Regions from separate parts of the Arthrobacter sp. D1-17 genome, predicted to be linked through region 1. Evidence: riboswitches for the same ligand, from Rfam matches in the RefSeq annotation. Region 1 holds a riboswitch; each other region holds the start of a gene.
What was found. A riboswitch is a leader RNA that binds a small molecule or an ion and turns the genes downstream of it on or off. The one in region 1 is predicted to bind cyclic di-AMP.
Positions count from the first base shown of each region.

Region 2: linked by a shared signal. The riboswitch ahead of M1E01_RS10500 (M23 family metallopeptidase) and the one ahead of M1E01_RS18125 (LysM peptidoglycan-binding domain-containing protein) in region 1 are both predicted to bind cyclic di-AMP.
Region 3: linked by a shared signal. The riboswitch ahead of M1E01_RS16325 (aggregation-promoting factor C-terminal-like domain-containing protein) and the one ahead of M1E01_RS18125 (LysM peptidoglycan-binding domain-containing protein) in region 1 are both predicted to bind cyclic di-AMP.
Region 4: linked by a shared signal. The riboswitch ahead of M1E01_RS15745 (M23 family metallopeptidase) and the one ahead of M1E01_RS18125 (LysM peptidoglycan-binding domain-containing protein) in region 1 are both predicted to bind cyclic di-AMP.

Region 1 is NZ_CP096382.1:3,917,467-3,921,670, forward strand. It holds gene dacB (D-alanyl-D-alanine carboxypeptidase/D-alanyl-D-alanine endopeptidase) at 1-446, opposite strand, end outside; gene M1E01_RS18120 (inorganic diphosphatase) at 632-1,120, shown strand; cyclic di-AMP (ydaO/yuaA leader) riboswitch at 1,382-1,555, shown strand; gene M1E01_RS18125 (LysM peptidoglycan-binding domain-containing protein) at 1,558-2,460, shown strand; gene M1E01_RS18130 (hypothetical protein) at 2,664-3,263, shown strand; gene M1E01_RS18135 (HAD family hydrolase) at 3,308-4,153, opposite strand.
Region 2 is NZ_CP096382.1:2,250,807-2,255,010, forward strand. It holds gene M1E01_RS10490 (APC family permease) at 1-467, shown strand, start outside; partial or broken gene M1E01_RS10495 (recombinase family protein) at 779-895, shown strand; gene M1E01_RS10500 (M23 family metallopeptidase) at 1,865-2,581, opposite strand; cyclic di-AMP (ydaO/yuaA leader) riboswitch at 2,674-2,848, opposite strand; gene M1E01_RS10505 (response regulator transcription factor) at 3,181-3,474, opposite strand.
Region 3 is NZ_CP096382.1:3,539,337-3,543,540, forward strand. It holds gene M1E01_RS16315 (SixA phosphatase family protein) at 1-269, opposite strand, end outside; gene M1E01_RS16320 (winged helix-turn-helix domain-containing protein) at 498-1,370, opposite strand; cyclic di-AMP (ydaO/yuaA leader) riboswitch at 2,123-2,289, shown strand; gene M1E01_RS16325 (aggregation-promoting factor C-terminal-like domain-containing protein) at 2,295-3,146, shown strand; gene M1E01_RS16330 (HAD-IA family hydrolase) at 3,335-4,015, opposite strand; partial or broken gene M1E01_RS16335 (glyoxalase) at 4,048-4,194, opposite strand.
Region 4 is NZ_CP096382.1:3,412,053-3,416,256, forward strand. It holds gene M1E01_RS15740 (C40 family peptidase) at 1-446, opposite strand, end outside; cyclic di-AMP (ydaO/yuaA leader) riboswitch at 517-686, opposite strand; gene M1E01_RS15745 (M23 family metallopeptidase) at 824-1,654, opposite strand; cyclic di-AMP (ydaO/yuaA leader) riboswitch at 1,659-1,877, opposite strand; gene M1E01_RS15750 (metal-dependent transcriptional regulator) at 2,039-2,734, opposite strand; gene serC (phosphoserine transaminase) at 3,071-4,201, shown strand.

The DNA of each region.
Region 1 (4,204 bases):
GCGGTGAGCAGCTTCATGTTGGAGGCCGGGATCCTGCTGGCCGCACTGTTCCTGTCGAACAGCACCTCGCCCGTGACGGCGTCCTGGACCACTCCCGTAAAGGTGCCGCCGCCGTCGGTCCTAAGAACCGGGTCCAGCTTGGCCGCGAGCTGTGCAGGCGACGGGACGGGCGCTGAGGTGCTGAGGGGATCAATCCCTTGCGGAACCGACAGTTGCCTGGGCACAAGCTGCCAGGCCGGAGTGTGGACCGGAGCTGCCGCTGAAGGGCCTTGGCCGGTGAGCGCGGGGGCAATCAGCATTCCGGCGGGAAAGGCCAGAACGGCGAGCAGGACCGTAAGGAGCAGGGTGGGCCAGGCCCGGAGCAGCGCTCCGATGCTGGCACGGGGCCGTTCACTGCTTCTGCTGAACGGGGCGCGGCCGGTTGCCTTGCCTGTGGTGCCCCTCATGCCGCTGGTCCTCAAAGTCCTGAAATTACCCCGTTAGTTCCTGAAACCTGGGCCTCTCGCTATATCCTCAATAGTAGTCGGCGGCAGCGACAGTTCTCTTTGCTGAAATTCCCCTGAAGTTTAGGATGTCAGCGCGTGGATGTCAGCGTGCCGCAAACACCCAAGCAATCGTCGAGGAGCATTCCATGAAGCATGACGTGACCATCGAGATTCCCAAGGGATCGCGCGTCAAGTACGAAGTCGACCACGAGACCGGCCGCGTCCGCCTGGACCGCGTCCTCTTCACTTCCATGCAGTACCCCACGCACTACGGTTTCTTCGAGAACACCCTCGGCGAAGACGGCGACCCGCTGGACGCCCTTGTGCTCCTGCAGGACTTCGACCTCCTCCCGGGCGTCATCGTCGAAGCCCGCCCCATCGGCGTCTTCAACATGACGGACGACGGCGGCGGGGACGCCAAGGTCCTCTGCGTGCCCGCCGACCCCCGGTTCGACCACATCCAGGAAGTCAGCGACGTCAACGAATTCCTGATCAAGGAAATTGAGCACTTCTTCACCCGCTACAAGGACCTGGAGCCCGGCAAGTGGGTCAAGGCTGAAGGCTGGGCGGACCGTGCCGCTGCCGAGGCAGAGCTCGAGGCCTCCATCAAGCGTTACGTACCTGCAGCCCACTGACCCACTGCGACGGCGGCGGCTGCGGTTCCCAGTGGACCGCACCCGCCGCCGTCGTCATTTAAGCCGCCGTCGTCATGCAAGTCGTCATCTAATCGCCGGCGCGTCTACTTCAGCAGCCAATCCTGAACGGTGACGCCGCGCCGGCGCGGACCGTGCCGTTACGCAAATGTGACATTGGGGTGCTGGGTGGGATAGCCTCTACCGGTGCCTTGGTTTCCATCGGGGCACTCCCGGGAGGAATGCCGAGCCCTGCCGCTGACCGGGATCCGTTCGCAATTTCAACTGGCAGGGACGGGGGAACCACCTCTTTACCGTCCTTGGTTTTCGAAGGACTTGGGGTTAAGTCCAGGCGCTCCTTTTTGCAAGGGAGGCAGGACCGGGTGACCTCCCACCCGAACCCGACAGCTCACCCCGCAGGCATGGGAGAGGCAAAATCCATGTCACGTAAGTCCATGTCCGCGCGCCATCGCGCCACCCCGACACAGTCCATCGCTTTGGAGGGACTGTCCCATTCCCTAAAGTCCAACGCAGCATCCCTGGCCCGGCCGGCTGCCGCCGTTGCCGCCGCCTCGGGCCTTGTCTTCGGCGTGGGAGCACCTGCCATGGCCGGCGCCAACGCCCCGGAGACCTCGGGCAGCGCCGGCGTTCAGGCTCAGGCAGCAACTCACGCTCCGGCACCTGCTGCGCCTGCCGCCTCAGGCGCAACCCACACGGTTGTGCCTGGCGACACCCTCGGTGCGATCGCTGCAAAGCACGGCGTTGCCTTGAACGCGGTCCTGTCAGCGAACGGTCTTTCCCTGTCCTCGGTGATCTACCCGGGTGACCAGATCGTGATTCCGGGTGCCGCTCACGCTGCACCGGCTCCGCAGGCGGCCGCCCCGGCAGCACCCCACGCTGCCCCTGCCGCCCCGGCAGCACCCCACGCTGCCCCTGCCGCCCCCCAGCAGCAGGCCGGCATGGGCATCTACCACGCTTCCGCCTCGATCAAGCCGGCGTCCGCCACCACGGCGGCTTCCAGCACCCCCGCCAGCGGAGTTGGCGGCGCCCTTGTGGCTTCCGCCCGTGCACAGCTGGGAGCCACCCAGGACTGCACCATCCTGGTGGAGCAGGCGCTGCGGTCCGTCGGCAAGCAGGTCGGCGATCTTGCCCCCACGCAGTTCCACCAGTACGGGACTCCGGTTTCCAACCCCCAGCCCGGTGACCTGATGATCAGCTCCGGCCATGTTGCCATCTACATCGGCGACGGGCAGGCCATCAGCAGCGGCATGAACGGCGTCAACGAAACCATCGTCCACCCGGCCTCCTGGCTGGGCGGTTCGAGCTACGTGCGCGTGGCCTAAACGTCATTTCGAACTCAGCAGCGGCAGGTGCCACCGGCACCTGCCGCTGCTGTTTCTGCCTCCGGGCAGAGGGAGCTCCGCGCTTCGCGGCTGACAGCCAGCAGCCCGTGCGAGGACAAGGCTTCCCGGGCGGCGAACAACTCTCCCGGCGCCGGTGAGACAAACTTGTCTCGGATCGGCCAACAGGTAGTGTGTTTTTCAAGATGTTCACGCTGACTATCAACCAAACAGACAGCCGACGCGACGGCGACCGGGTTCCGCAGCTACTCAAGGACCTCCGGCATATTCCCGCGCGTCTCGACTTCGACCGGTCGGTCGAAGACGAGGTTCAGGGGATAGTGGACTGTCCCCACCAGGCTGTGGACGCGGCCCTGATCGCGCTTCGGTGCGGCAGCTGGTATGTGGGACTGGGCGTGGGTCCGGTGAACGAACCGCTGCCGAACCAGATCAAGGATGCCGACGGTCACGGCCTCATCTATGCCCGCAGGGCGGTGGACCGGCTGCGGAACAGCAAGGACCGGATTCCTGTGGCCGTCGAGGGGCCGTACGCCGACCTGGCCACCGAGTGCGAAGCGGTTCTTCGGCTGCTGGGCTATATTGTGCGCGACCGCAGCCAAGCCGAGTGGCGGGTCTTGGATCTCATGACCCCGGGGGTGCGCGGCCAACAGAAGGCCGTGGCCGCCGCGCTTGGCATCACTTCACAGGCGGTCAGCAAGGCGGTGGCCCGGTCCCAGTGGAACGAGGAGCACGCCGCCCGGCCCGCAGCAGCACGGCTGCTCGCGCTCATCCTGGAGGTGCGGTAGCAGCGCCCCTTGCGGACGAATAGTGCTGAAACAGCAGCGGAGCGTTACAGGAGGCTGCGCAGAACGTGGGCAGCGCCGTCGTCGTACACGGACTTTGTCACCTCATCCGCGGCGGCGACCACCTCTTCCGGAGCCTGCCCCATCGCGACTCCGCGGTTCGCCCAGGCGAGCATCTCGATATCGTTGCGGCCGTCGCCGATCGCCACCGTCCGGGACGCATCGACGCCAATCCGCGTGCGGAGGTTTTCCAGGGCGCTGGCCTTGGTGACGCCGGCCGCGGCGATGTCCAGCCAGGCCGTCCAGCCCACGGAGTACGTGACGCCGGCGAGGCCGATATGCTCGATGGCCTCGTTGAATTCTTCGGGGGTGTTCTCGGCACTGAACACCACGACGCGCACCGCGGTAGCCTCCAGCATGGTCTGGAAGTCGACACCGATGGCTTCGACCCCGAAACTCGCGTCCTGGAAACGCTCCGTCGACAGGAAGTTGCCGTCCTCGTCCTCGAGGGCGTACTTGGCAGTGGGGAGCCGCTGACGCAGCGCGCGAAGGGCCGGCCCGGGATCGAACGTGGCCTTGTGGATGATCTCGTAGCCGTCGGTCAGCTCCGGGTGCAGGCGAAGGGTGACGCCGCCGTTGCAGCAGACGGCATAGCCGCGGTCAATGCCGATCTGCTCGATGACGGGCAGGGCGGCGTTGAGGGATCGTCCCGTTGCGATCAGCACCTCGTGGCCTGCCTCGACCACGGCCTGGGCTGCCTGCCGGACTTGCTGGGACATGTGGCCGTCGTGGTCCACGAGCGTGCCGTCTACGTCCAGGGCAATCATGAGCTTTTGGGATGCTTCTCGCTGGTCTTCGCTGCCAGCGGCTGAGGATTCAGTCAGAATAGTCATGCCCAATAGTAGACCAAACCTGGCTGGCGCCCGCTAGGACGCAGCCCACAG
Region 2 (4,204 bases), 1.7 Mb from region 1:
TCGCTAAGCTGCACCCCAAGTACAGGACCCCAGTCAACGCCCTGCTATTCGTCGGTGCACTGTCCTTTCTCGCACCGTTCTTCGGTGTATCGATGCTTGGCTGGCTCGTGGACTCCGGCGCGCCGAGCATTGTCATCGCGTACATTCTTGTATCAGTGGTGTTCGTCATCCTGCGTCGCCGCGAACCCCGGATGGACAGGCCGCTCCGCGTAGGCGGCAAGGGCAACGGCGGCATCATAATCGGCGTCCTGGCCGTTGTCCTTTGCATTGGGCTCCTCAGCCTTTATCTGCCAGGCATGCCGGCATCCCTCACCCCGCCGCCATGGATTCTCTTCGGCCTCTGGTGGGTCCTCGGATTGGTCCTCTTCTTCCGAATCCCGACCGGAATCGCTCCTGGCGAAGATGCTGAGCACAATCTGCTGGAACGCCTCAAGCAGCGCCGGCTCCAAGGGACCAGGAACGGCTAAGTTGAGCTTCCCCTCCCGTGGCAGGAGGGGAAGCCCTCGCCCTCGCGTCACGGAAAGAGGGCTGTGGCCACGTTTGTATTTGCTGCGCTCAAGCGGCGAGAGCCGGGGCTTTCTAGCCCAGATGGTAGTAGGCGCCCCGATTCCCGCGACGCTGGGGACGACTTATCAGGCCCCCCGGGACGCTGCTTCATGCCACCTCGAGCGGGAAGGTCCTGCTGGCGGCGCTGCCAGCGGAAGAAGGGACCGGATCCTGAAGGAGACCGGCCTGCCGGAGCGGACCTCGCGGACCATCACCGACCTGAAAGAGCTGGGCGGCCGAGCTGGTCCAGCGGGCGGCCAGCGGCGTCCCGAAATCCGTCCTCGCCACCGACTACGGCATCAGCCGTAAACCGGTGTATCAGTACCTCCGTCAGGCCAAACTGGCCTGACGCGGCGGATGTTCGGCTGGGGCGACACCGCCGCCGAACCCGTCATCCTGCCCTTCACCTCCCGACTCAGCCTCCTGAACACCACCGAATACCCACAAGATACCCACGAGCACTAGCCCGCGCGGGGATGTTCCGCTCCCGCCCGCGCTTTCTGATGCCCCCGCAAGCGGGATCAGGGGCGTCTGCTCATGCCCCTACCGGGCGGCCGGGCTGCGGCCACCAGATCTCCAACAAAGATGCCAAGACGCAATCTTCCCGAGGATCACCAACGTTAGGATCACAAGATGACACCCGGCCAGGAGGGCCCTGGAAACAGTCACAGCAGCAGTGCGCCTCTAAATAGGTGCCTGGCTGCCGGTCTTACGTCTCTTGTTGTCGGGTACGTTTTGGGCAGCCGGAACAGCACCCCTCAATACGCAGCGATCTTAGGCGGGGCGCTCCTATGCTTTGCGGCCGGTCTGATCATAGTGATGTGGCATTTCGCCCAGAGTGCAATACATTCGTCCCGCTCGTTTCACCGGGCGTCCGCGTGGGTTGTTACCACTCTGATGGCTGCATCCGGGGCGCTCCTAATTTGGGGAACCCTCGTCGATTAGCTCACCAGCTGTACCGGCCTGCCCTATTCTCGCCGGCAAGCAACGGGTCCGGGGTGAATGTGGCCGTCCCCGCTGCCGATTCAGCATGGAGGCTTGGGCGGACGCTTGGCTTGATCGATTTCGAAGCGTTTGGTGATCCGGCATCGTGCCGCATTGTATGCAGGCCCGCTGACACAGCAGCAACCACTCCAGCTTTAGGGAATCACGGTTATCGGCGTTCTAAAACGAGCCGAAAGCGGCTGGGATATACCGGTCTGTCCGCTCTGCAGCACGTTCTGTCTCATCTGCTTGCGACAGGGAATGCCTCGGACCCGTACCCGTTGCTCAAACTAAGGAGACCAAGCACATGCTGACAGGTCCTAGTGTCATTGCCCTAGAGGTAGGCTGCGGGGTTGACGGTCCGGTCCTTGACCATGACTTCAAAGTGAAGATGGCAGCCGGTGGAGTTACCGGTCGTTCCGACAGCGGCTATTCGGCTACCTTTGCCCAGGGTTTGCCCCTTTGAAACGCCGATGCTGGCCAGGTGGTTGTATGTGGTCTTCAGGCCGTTTCCGTGGTCAACTACAATCCGGTTTCCGCCGCCGTACGGGCTCCAGCCTGCCTCCGTTACTTTTCCCGCAGCTGCAGCCAGAACGGGCGTATTGCACGCCCCGGCGAGGTCAAGCCCCGTATGCATTTCGCCGGCTGCCCCGGTCAGGGGATTGCCGCGAAGCCCAAATGGGGAACTCACGTTCACCGAGGCGAGCGGTGCCCGCAGACCTGGCGAAGGCGCGGAAACCCGGGCGGATTTCGATGCCGGTTTCCGTGCCGGTTTGGCTGCCGCTTTCGGTGCCGGTTTCCGCGGTTTGGGTGCCGCTTCCCGCGCCGGGGAGGATTTGACCTGGGGCCGGTCAAAAACCAGCGACGATCCTGCATCCGCGGCCAGGGACGGCTGTGCGACCGGAGCGGCCACTGCCTCGGCGGGAATTTCCCGCACCGCCGAAATCCCTGTTGGGTCGGCATGAGCCGCGGAGAGCACGGTCATGCCAATCATTCCGGTCACCGCCGCCGCAACAGCCAGCTTTTGGCCGCGGCCCCGCAGCTTTGGCACTGGGGATGAGACTGCCCGGCGGCGGCCCTTGCCGGATGTGCGTGAGAAAATGGCACGGCGTAGGCCGTGCTTGTCGTGGGAAGGCAAAGCGCAAGTCCTCTCGACGCCGGCGAAATTAGCTGTCGGATTCGGACGAGTGGACTGTCCGGCCTCCCCTGACGCGCGCCTCACGGCATGCAGATACAAGGGCCAGGCTTCACCCCAAGACGCCCAAAGACGTCATTCGTGGGTTTTCCGCCCCCGCCTAAAGATAAGAGTTCATGTACCGCCGGCGGGGTTTGGCGAAGCGGGTACACCCATAGCAAGGTGCACGTATGGGATACCACTATGTAAGCAAGAAAAGCATGATGTTACAAATTCGTTACTGATACTGCACGCGTCGCTATTGTGGACCAAGGGAGCGATCCGGTATAGACCCCAGTCCACGGCGAACAATGTTACTGGCCCGTCAGACCCGGCGGAGCCAACCTGAACCTCCTTCTAGCGCCCTCCGGCTTGAGGCGGCAGACAGAGTGCCGGTCGTTCCCTCGAAAACCTGGCTGCGCCGTGGCCTTGCACCGTCAGGGAATCTGTCGGGCAGAGCGCATTCACGGCATCGGTCAGCTGCCAGGTGCCAGGTGCCAGGTGCGGAAGGGTTTGGTCAGGTACGCCGCGGCTCCCGAGGCCATGCGGACCATTTCATCGTCGACGTCTGCCCGGGCGGTAATAAAGAGCATCGGCGCGTCAGACCGTGCCCGGATATGCCGGGCCACGTCCTGGCCGTCAAGGTCCGGCAGGTTCAGATCCGCCGTTATCAGGACAGGATGGTGTTCCCAGGCGGCGGCGCCCCCTTCGACGCCGTTGCGGACAGCGAGAACATCAAAACCTATCCGCGCCAGAATAAGCGCGACCAAATCCCGGATATCCTGATCGTCCCAGATGACCAGGCAAAGCTACCGTGAACCCAATGCGCCCCCGCTTGTAGTAGGTGCTGCACAGTCGGGAAGGGAAGCCTCAAGGCCGACCGTGACGTCGGCCCCGCTCCGATTTATCTCTCCCCGAGCTTGGAGTAACTCTGCATCTCGTCTTGGACCCGCCGGGGACGCGGTACAGGCAGCGGGGTTTCTTTCCAAGGTTCCCCACGTTTTTTCCCCATGTCTCCGACCGAGACTGACAACGTCCTGAGGCGACGGAAGCCGCGATCCGAATCTTCAGAACTGCGGGGTCCGGACGCATCACCCATGTACACCGGACCCGGCCACACCCGTACCACGAAGCCCCCGCCCAGACACAGATTTGGGCTGCTGCTGCATTCGACGTACAGAGCTAGACATATCGGCCATGAACATACGTTCTATCTCCGAGAGCGTTGTTACGGTGCAAGGCACAGTGATGCGACGTTGGTTGGAAACGCCCTGTCCCCATCGGCGTGCAACCCGTTCTTTGTCGTACCCCTCCCCCACAATGAACAGCGGGCGGCTCAGAAGGCCGCTTCTTGCTGGCGTGTCTGTTCGAATATATGTTTCCTGCAGCCGTGGTGCGGGTGTCCTCTATGGTGTAGCTGACGACCGGGAACGAGGCCGCCACCTCACGTCCACTCCCGTTATCTGGAGTGCGTGTCGCGGTCCTGGTTCTACAGCCAAC
Region 3 (4,204 bases), 380 kb from region 1:
GCGCCGTAGAGGCCGTCCTCCAGTTTCGGCGTCGGAGCCTTGTCGCCCAGCTCGCTGCACACCCAGGTGCAGGTCTGGCGGGTCCGCAACGCGCTCGAACACAGGATGAAGTCGGGGACAATGTTGTGCTTCAGCAGCCATTTGCCAGCCAAGGGGGCCTCCCGGTGACCCCGTGCTTCCAGGGGACGGTCGTGGTCAGCCACGCCGCCCGGCCAGTCGGCCTTCGCATGGCGCATAATGACCAGTCGCTTCTTATGGTGAGCACTCATGGCCCCAGCCTAGCCAACCCAAACCCGCTAGCCCCGATAGCCGCGGAGGCCGATGCTCGCTGGACCCGAATGCGGCAAAGCGACTTTCTGCATGGTGCCGCATCGCCGACGAGGGGCCTCGCCGTCAGGGTGCCCTGGCCGAGCTTGCGAGGCGAGGGGGACGGTGGGGAGGAACGAAGGAGGTGTCTAAGGCACGGCAGAAAGCCGCTTTGGCGCGTCGCTGAAGGACTAGATCGAGTATTCCGGAGCGGCCCAAACAACCACTTCGGGGTGCTCATAAAAGCGGTATCCCTGGCCGCGGACAGTCCGGACGGTGTTGGCCAGTCGGCCCAGCTTCGAACGGAGGCGGCGGATATGAACGTCGATGGTGCGCTCATTCGGCACTTCCTCCGCATTGCGCCACAGGCCTTCCAGCAGCTCATCGCGGCCCACCGTGCGCGTTCCGTTCTCGACGAGGTAGTTCAGCAGTTCGAACTCCTTGAAAGTCAGGTTCAGCGATTCGCCGTCGAGGTGCACCTCACGCCGGGCGAGGTCGATCAGGACGCCGGAAGGGCGGGGATCCTGGGCAGGCTGTAGGCGAGTGGTTTCGGGGCGCTGCTGTCTTGTGTTGACGGTGGGGTCACCGAAGGTGGAGCGGACGACGTCGAGCGCGGACCCGGGAGCGCTGGCCGGCGCTACTGCGACGGCTGCATAGCTTTCTGCGCCGGTAACGAGCGACTGCGCGTACGCCCGGATCTCCTGGGCCAGCTTTGCGATCGAGGTCCCCGCGGCCGCGGCGGTCTCCTCATCGATGCCCATGTAGAGGACGAAGCCACGCGCAACGTTGTCGTTCTGCACGGGCCGGACTGCGGCGCCGGCTCCGGGAGCCAGGACGGGGGTCGGGGCCGTCAGCGGGGCAGCTTCCTCGGTCGGCACAGCGCGCAGCTGGCCATAGGAATTAGGGTTGTAACCCTGCGGCGCATAGCCGGGTGCAGGGGCGCTGCTGACCTGGCTGCCGGGGAACGCCGGGCGGGCCCCGAAGCCTTGGCGCAGTCCCTGCGCCTGGCCTGCCTTATTGGCGTTACGGACGGAGATGTGGACGTATCCAGATGCAACTGACATGAATGCTTACCTCAATGTGAATGGCCGTCATCGCGGCTCGAATGCTTGGTCCCCGCAATGGGTCTGGGGAGGGCGCCCGACGCTGGGCTGGGGGGCGAATGCCTATAACTTCAGGGATGGGAAAGTCAGGCGTGCATTCGACAACAGCGCATGTAGGCAGCAGCGGGTGTGCTGGTCCAATGGTCTGCGGCTGCAGGTGCTGTTGAGTCCTTGTTCACACTTGAAAGTGTGCAACGTAACAATGAGAACTAGCAAGTAACAATGGGCGGATTGGTCCGCATCGTGAGACAAGTCGCCCTTTTGTGCTTCAAATCACAATTCTCCGACGGGTAACTTCTTGGCGCCTTTTTCCAGACCGAACGTTCAGATACGCGCTTCTGGCGAATTTTAGGAAAAGAAGCACCCTTACAATCGTAGATTCTTCAGCCGCCCAAGGATGGCCGGAATTCGAGAGTCATGAATTCACCGTTGTCCAGCCGTAACGGGGACACAATGAAAAAAAATCGGCCGACGCACAGCGGGCCGGGGGCTGCTGATCGTGCAGTCGACTGTCGAGGCGCATTAGGGGGCGTGGCAATCACACCGCGCCCCGGCCGGACCCGGTTCACGGCTCCACTGCCCCGGGGTCGCGGCACAAGACGACGCGCCGCAGTCGTGATGTCCGTTACCTAATTGTGATTTTGACCGAAGCCTCCTGTACGGTCGATAGAGTGCGGCAACCACTAGGGCCGCATGTTCGGATTGACGCCCAGCTCTGCCGCTTCCCGGATTCCGCTAGACCAGGCAGAGGCGGGGGAACCAGAGTCCCGGGCTTTCCGCATCAGCCCTTGGGGTGAAGCCGGCACGTGAATTTTTTTCCGTGCGGCCGGATGACCTCATCCGAACCCGACAGCTAACTCCGCAGGTGTTGAGAGGCAATCAACCATGTCTGAATTCAAGGCACAGTCGCGCCCTGATCGCGCTTCCCAGCAGTCCAGCCGTAAGATTTCACGCCACCGCGCCGAGTCCGCCCGCCCCGCATCTGCCTGGGGCCGGCTCACCGCGAACATCCCGTCATTGGGCCGCCGCACGGCAGTGCTGGCCACCGCCTGCACGGTCCTCGTAGGGGTCGGCGCCGCAGGGCAGGCGGCCGAGCAGACCACTCCCCAAGCGACGTCCGAGGCGGCTCCGGCCGCAGCCGACGCCATTGAAACGCTCAGCTTCGACAAGACGCTGATTTCCGCTTTGCCGTCCCCGACGGCAGCCTCGGTTGCACCGCAGTCCGTCACCAAGCCTGCACCCAAGGCCACGCAGAAGGCCGCACCGGCACCGGCCAAGGCTGCACCGGCCAAGGCCGCTCCCAAGCAGGCTGTGAAGGCTGCCCCCGCACCGAAGCCGGCCGCTGCTCCGGCAGCGAAGGTCGTTCCCGCCAAGGTTGCACCAACTAAGCCTGCCCCGGCCCGCAAGCCCGCAGCTCCGGTCGCTGTCAACGACCCGGCCGGCGCCCAAGCCTACGCCGCCGGAAAGCTGTCATCCTACGGCTGGGCTCCGGACCAGATGCAGTGCCTGAAGAAGCTCTGGACCAAGGAGTCCGAATGGCGCACCACCGCCACAAACCCCAGCAGCGGGGCCTACGGCATTGTGCAGTCCCTGCCCGCTGAAAAGATGGCCAGCTCCGGGGCCGACTACCGCACCAACTACCGCACCCAGATCAACTGGGGCCTGGGCTACATCGAGGAGCGGTACGGTTCTCCCTGCCAGGCGCTGAACTTCCACTACGCCAACAACTGGTACTAAACCACCGAGGCATGGTTGTCCCGGCACTTTTCCCGGGGACGGCCCGCATTTCTGCGCCGCTTTGAGTCCCCGAAGGGCTCCGGATCCGCGTGGTCCGGGGCCCTTCGGCATCACTGCACCATGCTGCGGAGCGGAAAGCGGTGCAGAAATGCGACGAGTCAGCGGCAGTGCAGTTGGTGGCAGTGGAGTTAGAGGCTGAGGGAAATGACCCTGCTGCCGTGGCTGTCCGCTGCCACGGACGCCCTGACCGAGGCGTAGTCGGCTATGCGGAGCACGTCGTCGGGCACTTCACCGGTGTTCATGCCTACCGCTATGGTCCGGATGCCTGCGGCCCGTCCAGCCGCAATGCCGGCGGGGGCGTCTTCGAAAATCACAGCGTCCGCAGGATCCACGCCCAGCAGTTCGGCGGCCCGCAGGTATCCTTCGGGGTGGGGCTTGCCCCGGGTGACAAGCTCCGCGGTGACGGCCGTGGCCGGCATGCCCAGTCCCGCTGCTTCCATCCGGATGTCAGCTAGGACGCGGTCCGCGGACGTCACGAGTGCCACGGCGTCGGCAGGCAGGCTCCGCAACAGGTCAGCAGCACCCGGCAAGGCAACAATGCCCTCCGTGCGGACCCGCTCCATGGCGCCCAGCTCGGCGGTCAATGCCACTACGTCCGATCCCTCCGGGGCAAAACGCCGCACGGTGTCCCCGGCCTGGATCCCATGGGATGTCCGCAGGATCTCGGCGATGTCCAGTCCGTAACGTGCTGCAAAGTCGCCCCAGACCTGTTCCACCACCGCAGTGGAGTCCACCAGTGTGCCATCCATGTCAAACAGGACAGCACGGGCAGTCAGCGTGATGGTGGTGGATTCAGCGGGAAGTCTCATGGCTTCCATCCTGCCTCATCAGCCCTGACTTCGCCCGGCGGGGTCAACTGGACGAAAAGGATTCCTTTTACTGCCCGCCCGTCATAGTCCGCATTGAAGCCCACCTTGTTGACATAGAAGTTCCTGGCGCGGTCCACATCGGATACCGGGACGAAAACGAGTTCAAGTTTCCGGTCCATCGGCACAGGC
Region 4 (4,204 bases), 510 kb from region 1:
GTGAATCCAGAGCAGTCCCAACCGCTGGGGGTGGTGCCGCCCCATACGTAGGGGTTGCCGATGCCGGTGTAGGCGATGGCAGCGAGACCCGCAGTTGCGCCCGACCCTGCTGCGTCAGCCGTTTCAGCCTTGGCCGTTACGGTTTCGGCGGCAACGTCTGCCGCTGCAGCGGCGGTGTCGTCGCTGGACTGCACCGCGAGGGTTTCGATGACCGGCGCTGCCTCGGTGGTGACGGCGGGACGCTCGAACGAGACCGTGGCGGTGGGCGCGGCTGTCACAGCGAGCTGCGTAGCCTGGGATCCCGACTCAGCGGAGGCGGAAATACCAACATTGGCGTCGGCTGCATTGGCTGGCATGCCGACGCTCAGGACAAGACCTGAAGCGGCTGCGACGACTGCTGCCTGGCGACCTACTGTTCCTGCGTTGGCGCTTACTGCCTTGGACACGGCGCCGATCGGGTTCTTGCGAACCGTTTGCGCACGGTGGCGCGCAGAATTGTGGCGTGAAGACACGAAGGTAGCCTCTCCCAATGCCTACGAGGTGAGCTGTCGGATTCGGATGGGAGTCACCCGGCCGCGCTGCTTCCTGAGAAGCTTTGCGACTTAACCCCAAGGCCTTCTTGCGAAGACCAAAATTGGTTCCCCCGCCCCTGCCAGACGATGTAATGCGAACGGACCTTGAGCGGTGGCAGAGTTAGGCAATCCACTCAAAGGCGTCAACTTCGGAAAAGTTGACGCGGTTTAGACGGTACAGCAGTTCGGAGCGAATGTCACATTCAGATCACGGCGTGTCACGAGAATGTGAGAGTTCTCCATCGTTTTGCTTAGAGCCACACAGCGGGATTGACAACGTCTCCGTTGACCATCACCTCAAAGTGGAGGTGGCAGCCCGTAGAAGCGCCGGTGGTCCCGCTAAGTGCCACCGCTTCGCCGCGGGTGACCTTCTGGCCTACCTGGACGCTTGATGACGACAAATGGTTGTACGTGGTTTCCAGGCCGTTGCCATGGTCGATGACAACCCTGTTGCCGCCTCCGTACGGGTGCCAGCCGGCAAAGGTAACCTTGCCGCTCGCGGCGGCGAACACCTGTGTTCCACACTGGGCAGCAAAGTCCTGGCCTCGGTGGAACTCTCCCGCGCCGCCCGTAATCGGGCTCACGCGGTAGCCGAACGGGGAAGTTTTGACCATGGTCTCCAGCGGGAGGCCCAGGCTGCCCGCTGACGCCGCCCGGCTAATGCTGCCGGCAGACTGGGCGCTGAGGAGCTGCTTGAGCTTGCCCTCGGGGTCACCGGCTGTAGCTACGGAGGTGCGGCTGAAGTCAATTTTGGCCGCCGCCTCGGCAGAAACCTTGGGCGCGGCTGCCGCCACAGCCGCATTCGCCGGCGCTGCGCCGCCCTGGTCCGGCGTCGCCATGACGGGGCTGGTGGCGGGAACTGTGACAGTCAGCAGGAGGCCTGTGGCAGCCAGCGCGACTCCGGCTTTTTGGCCCATGCCGCTGGCGGCGGCAAAGTCTGTGACCTGACGGAAGGGGCCGCGTCGCCTGCGCGCTTCGCGCTGGGCATCGCGGGGCCGCTCGACGGCGACTGCTATGGGAGTGCGCGGCTCCGCAGCGGGGCCCGTCGCACGGCGACGGCCCCGGGCATTCTGCATGGTCAAGAACTGTTCCTCTCTGGATAGCCTGCGAAGTTAGCTGTCGGATTCGGGCCAGAGAGATCATTGACCCGGTCCGCCACGGCAAGCTTTTCGGCACAGGGGTATCCCAGGAGATTCCAGTTGTGAGAATGGCTTGCCTTGCGGACTTCACCCCAAGGCCGTTCGTTGAACGGCCGGTTGTGGTTCCCCCGCCTCTGCCAGAAGGTGTTTCGAGCTACTGATCCGCTGGCAGAGTTCGGCTCCGGATCAGGTAACGCTTTGGTATCGGTGCTGCGATTTAACTATAGGCGATTAAAGGTTCCAGTAATAAATCCGTTACCTCGAATGTGCAAAACTAGTCGGTCGTCTGCCAACTGATGTCGGACATCTGCTCGTTGCTGGAGAGGTCTAACCCACGCGGACAAACACGTGCGCTGCTACTTCCGGCGGCAGCTCAAGGGCGCCCTCTATACCCGGAACCCGAACGGAGATGTACTCTCCGACGCGCTCAAGGGACACACTTGCACCGGGCCTGATGCCGCCTTCGTCCAGCTGCAGCAGCAGCTCGGGCTCAACCTGGATGGGCTCTGCCAGTCTGCTGACAGTGACCCGTAACTCCGGAGCATATCCGGCCATCGCTTCAAGCAGATTCATGACGCCGTCCGCGAATGCCCGTGAGGGCTCACCGCCAAGTGCAGCCAGCCCTGGAATCGGGTTTCCGTATGGCGACTCTGTGGGATGGTCAAGCAACTCGTAAATCCTGCGTTCCACGCGCTCGCTCATCACGTGCTCCCACCTGCAGGCCTCGTCATGGACGTATGCCCAGTCCAAGCCAATCACGTCGGCGAGGAGCCGCTCAGCCAGGCGGTGCTTCCGCATGACTTCAGTGGCGCGCTTCCGGCCTGTTTCCGTCAGCTCTAAGTGACGGTCGCCGGAAACCACCACCAGTCCGTCGCGCTCCATACGGCCTACGGTCTGCGAAACAGTGGGGCCAGAATGGCGGAGGCGTTCTGCGATGCGGGCCCGAAGTGCCACGATGTTCTCTTCTTCAAGCTCCAAAATGGTCCGAAGATACATCTCCGTGGTATCGATCAGATCCGTCATTCAGCTCAGCTCCTCGAGCACAGTACTTGCGTCCGTCCCACCGTACCGCGGGCCTACGTCCGAGGTTGCGGCGTTCAGCACCGCGGCCGCAAACCGGCGGCGGCGCAACACCGGCTTTCCGCCCCTACGTCCTCTAAAAGCTTAGCCTATTTTGAATTACTCCAGATAATTTGGCTGAGCGCGGAGGCGTCTCAATAGCTGGACTGTGACGGCCGGGTTACCCCGGATTTCAGCGTCTCAGGCAGAATAAAAGGGGCCTTCGCGGCAGCCATGTCTGGCCGCTGGTCATCGATCCCCCAGCTGAACTGCATGTCCATGCCGAAAATTGGAGCCACTGTGAGCGACACCAGCATCACTATCCCAGCAAATCTCCTGCCAAAGGATGGACGGTTCGGCGCCGGGCCCTCCAAGGTCAGGCCCGAACAGGTTGAAGCACTGTCCGCAGCGTCCACAACGCTCCTGGGCACGTCCCACCGGCAGGCCCCTGTAAAGAACCTGGTCGGTTCCGTCCGTGAGGGCCTAAGCACCTTCTTCCGCGCTCCTGAGGGCTACGAAGTGATCCTCGGCGTCGGCGGCTCAACGGCTTTCTGGGATGTAGCGAGCTTCGGCCTGGTGGAGCAGAAAGCCCAGCACCTCTCCTTCGGCGAGTTCGGTTCGAAGTTTGCCGCAGCCACCAACAAGGCGCCGTTCCTTTCCGACTCCTCCATCATCACGTCGGAACCGGGAACATGCCCTGCACCCCAGTCCGAAGCCGGTGTTGACGTCTACGCCTGGCCCCAGAACGAGACATCCACCGGCGTTGCTGCCCCAGTCCAGCGGGTGGCCGGCGCCGATGCCGGATCGCTCGTCCTGGTGGATGCAACGTCCGCCGCCGGCGGCCTGGATGTCGACGTCGCCCAGACCGACGTCTACTACTTCGCGCCGCAGAAGAACTTCGCGTCCGACGGCGGTTTGTGGCTTGGGCTCTTCTCCCCTGCCGCGCTGGAGCGCGCGGCCCGGGTCAAGGCGAGCGGCCGCTGGATCCCCGACTTCCTGGACCTGCAGACGGCGATCGACAACTCCAAGCTGAACCAGACCTACAACACCCCGGCACTGGCCACCCTCGTGACCCTGGATGCCCAGGTGCAGTGGCTCAACTCAAATGGGGGCCTGGACTTCGCCGCCCGGCGCACGGCAGACTCCGCGGGCCGCGTTTACAAGTGGGCCGAGTCGTCAGAGTTCGCCACCCCGTTCGTCACGAATGCAGCCGAGCGCTCGAACGTCATCGCCACCATCGATTTCGACGACTCCATTGATGCCGCCGCGGTCGCCAAGATCCTGCGCGCCAACGGCATCGTGGACACGGAGCCATACCGGAAGCTGGGACGCAACCAGCTCCGCATCGCCACCTTCGTGGCCATTGAGCCCTCCGACGTCTCCTCGCTGCTGGACTGCATCGACTACGTGGTGGGCGAGCTGAAAAAGTAGCCT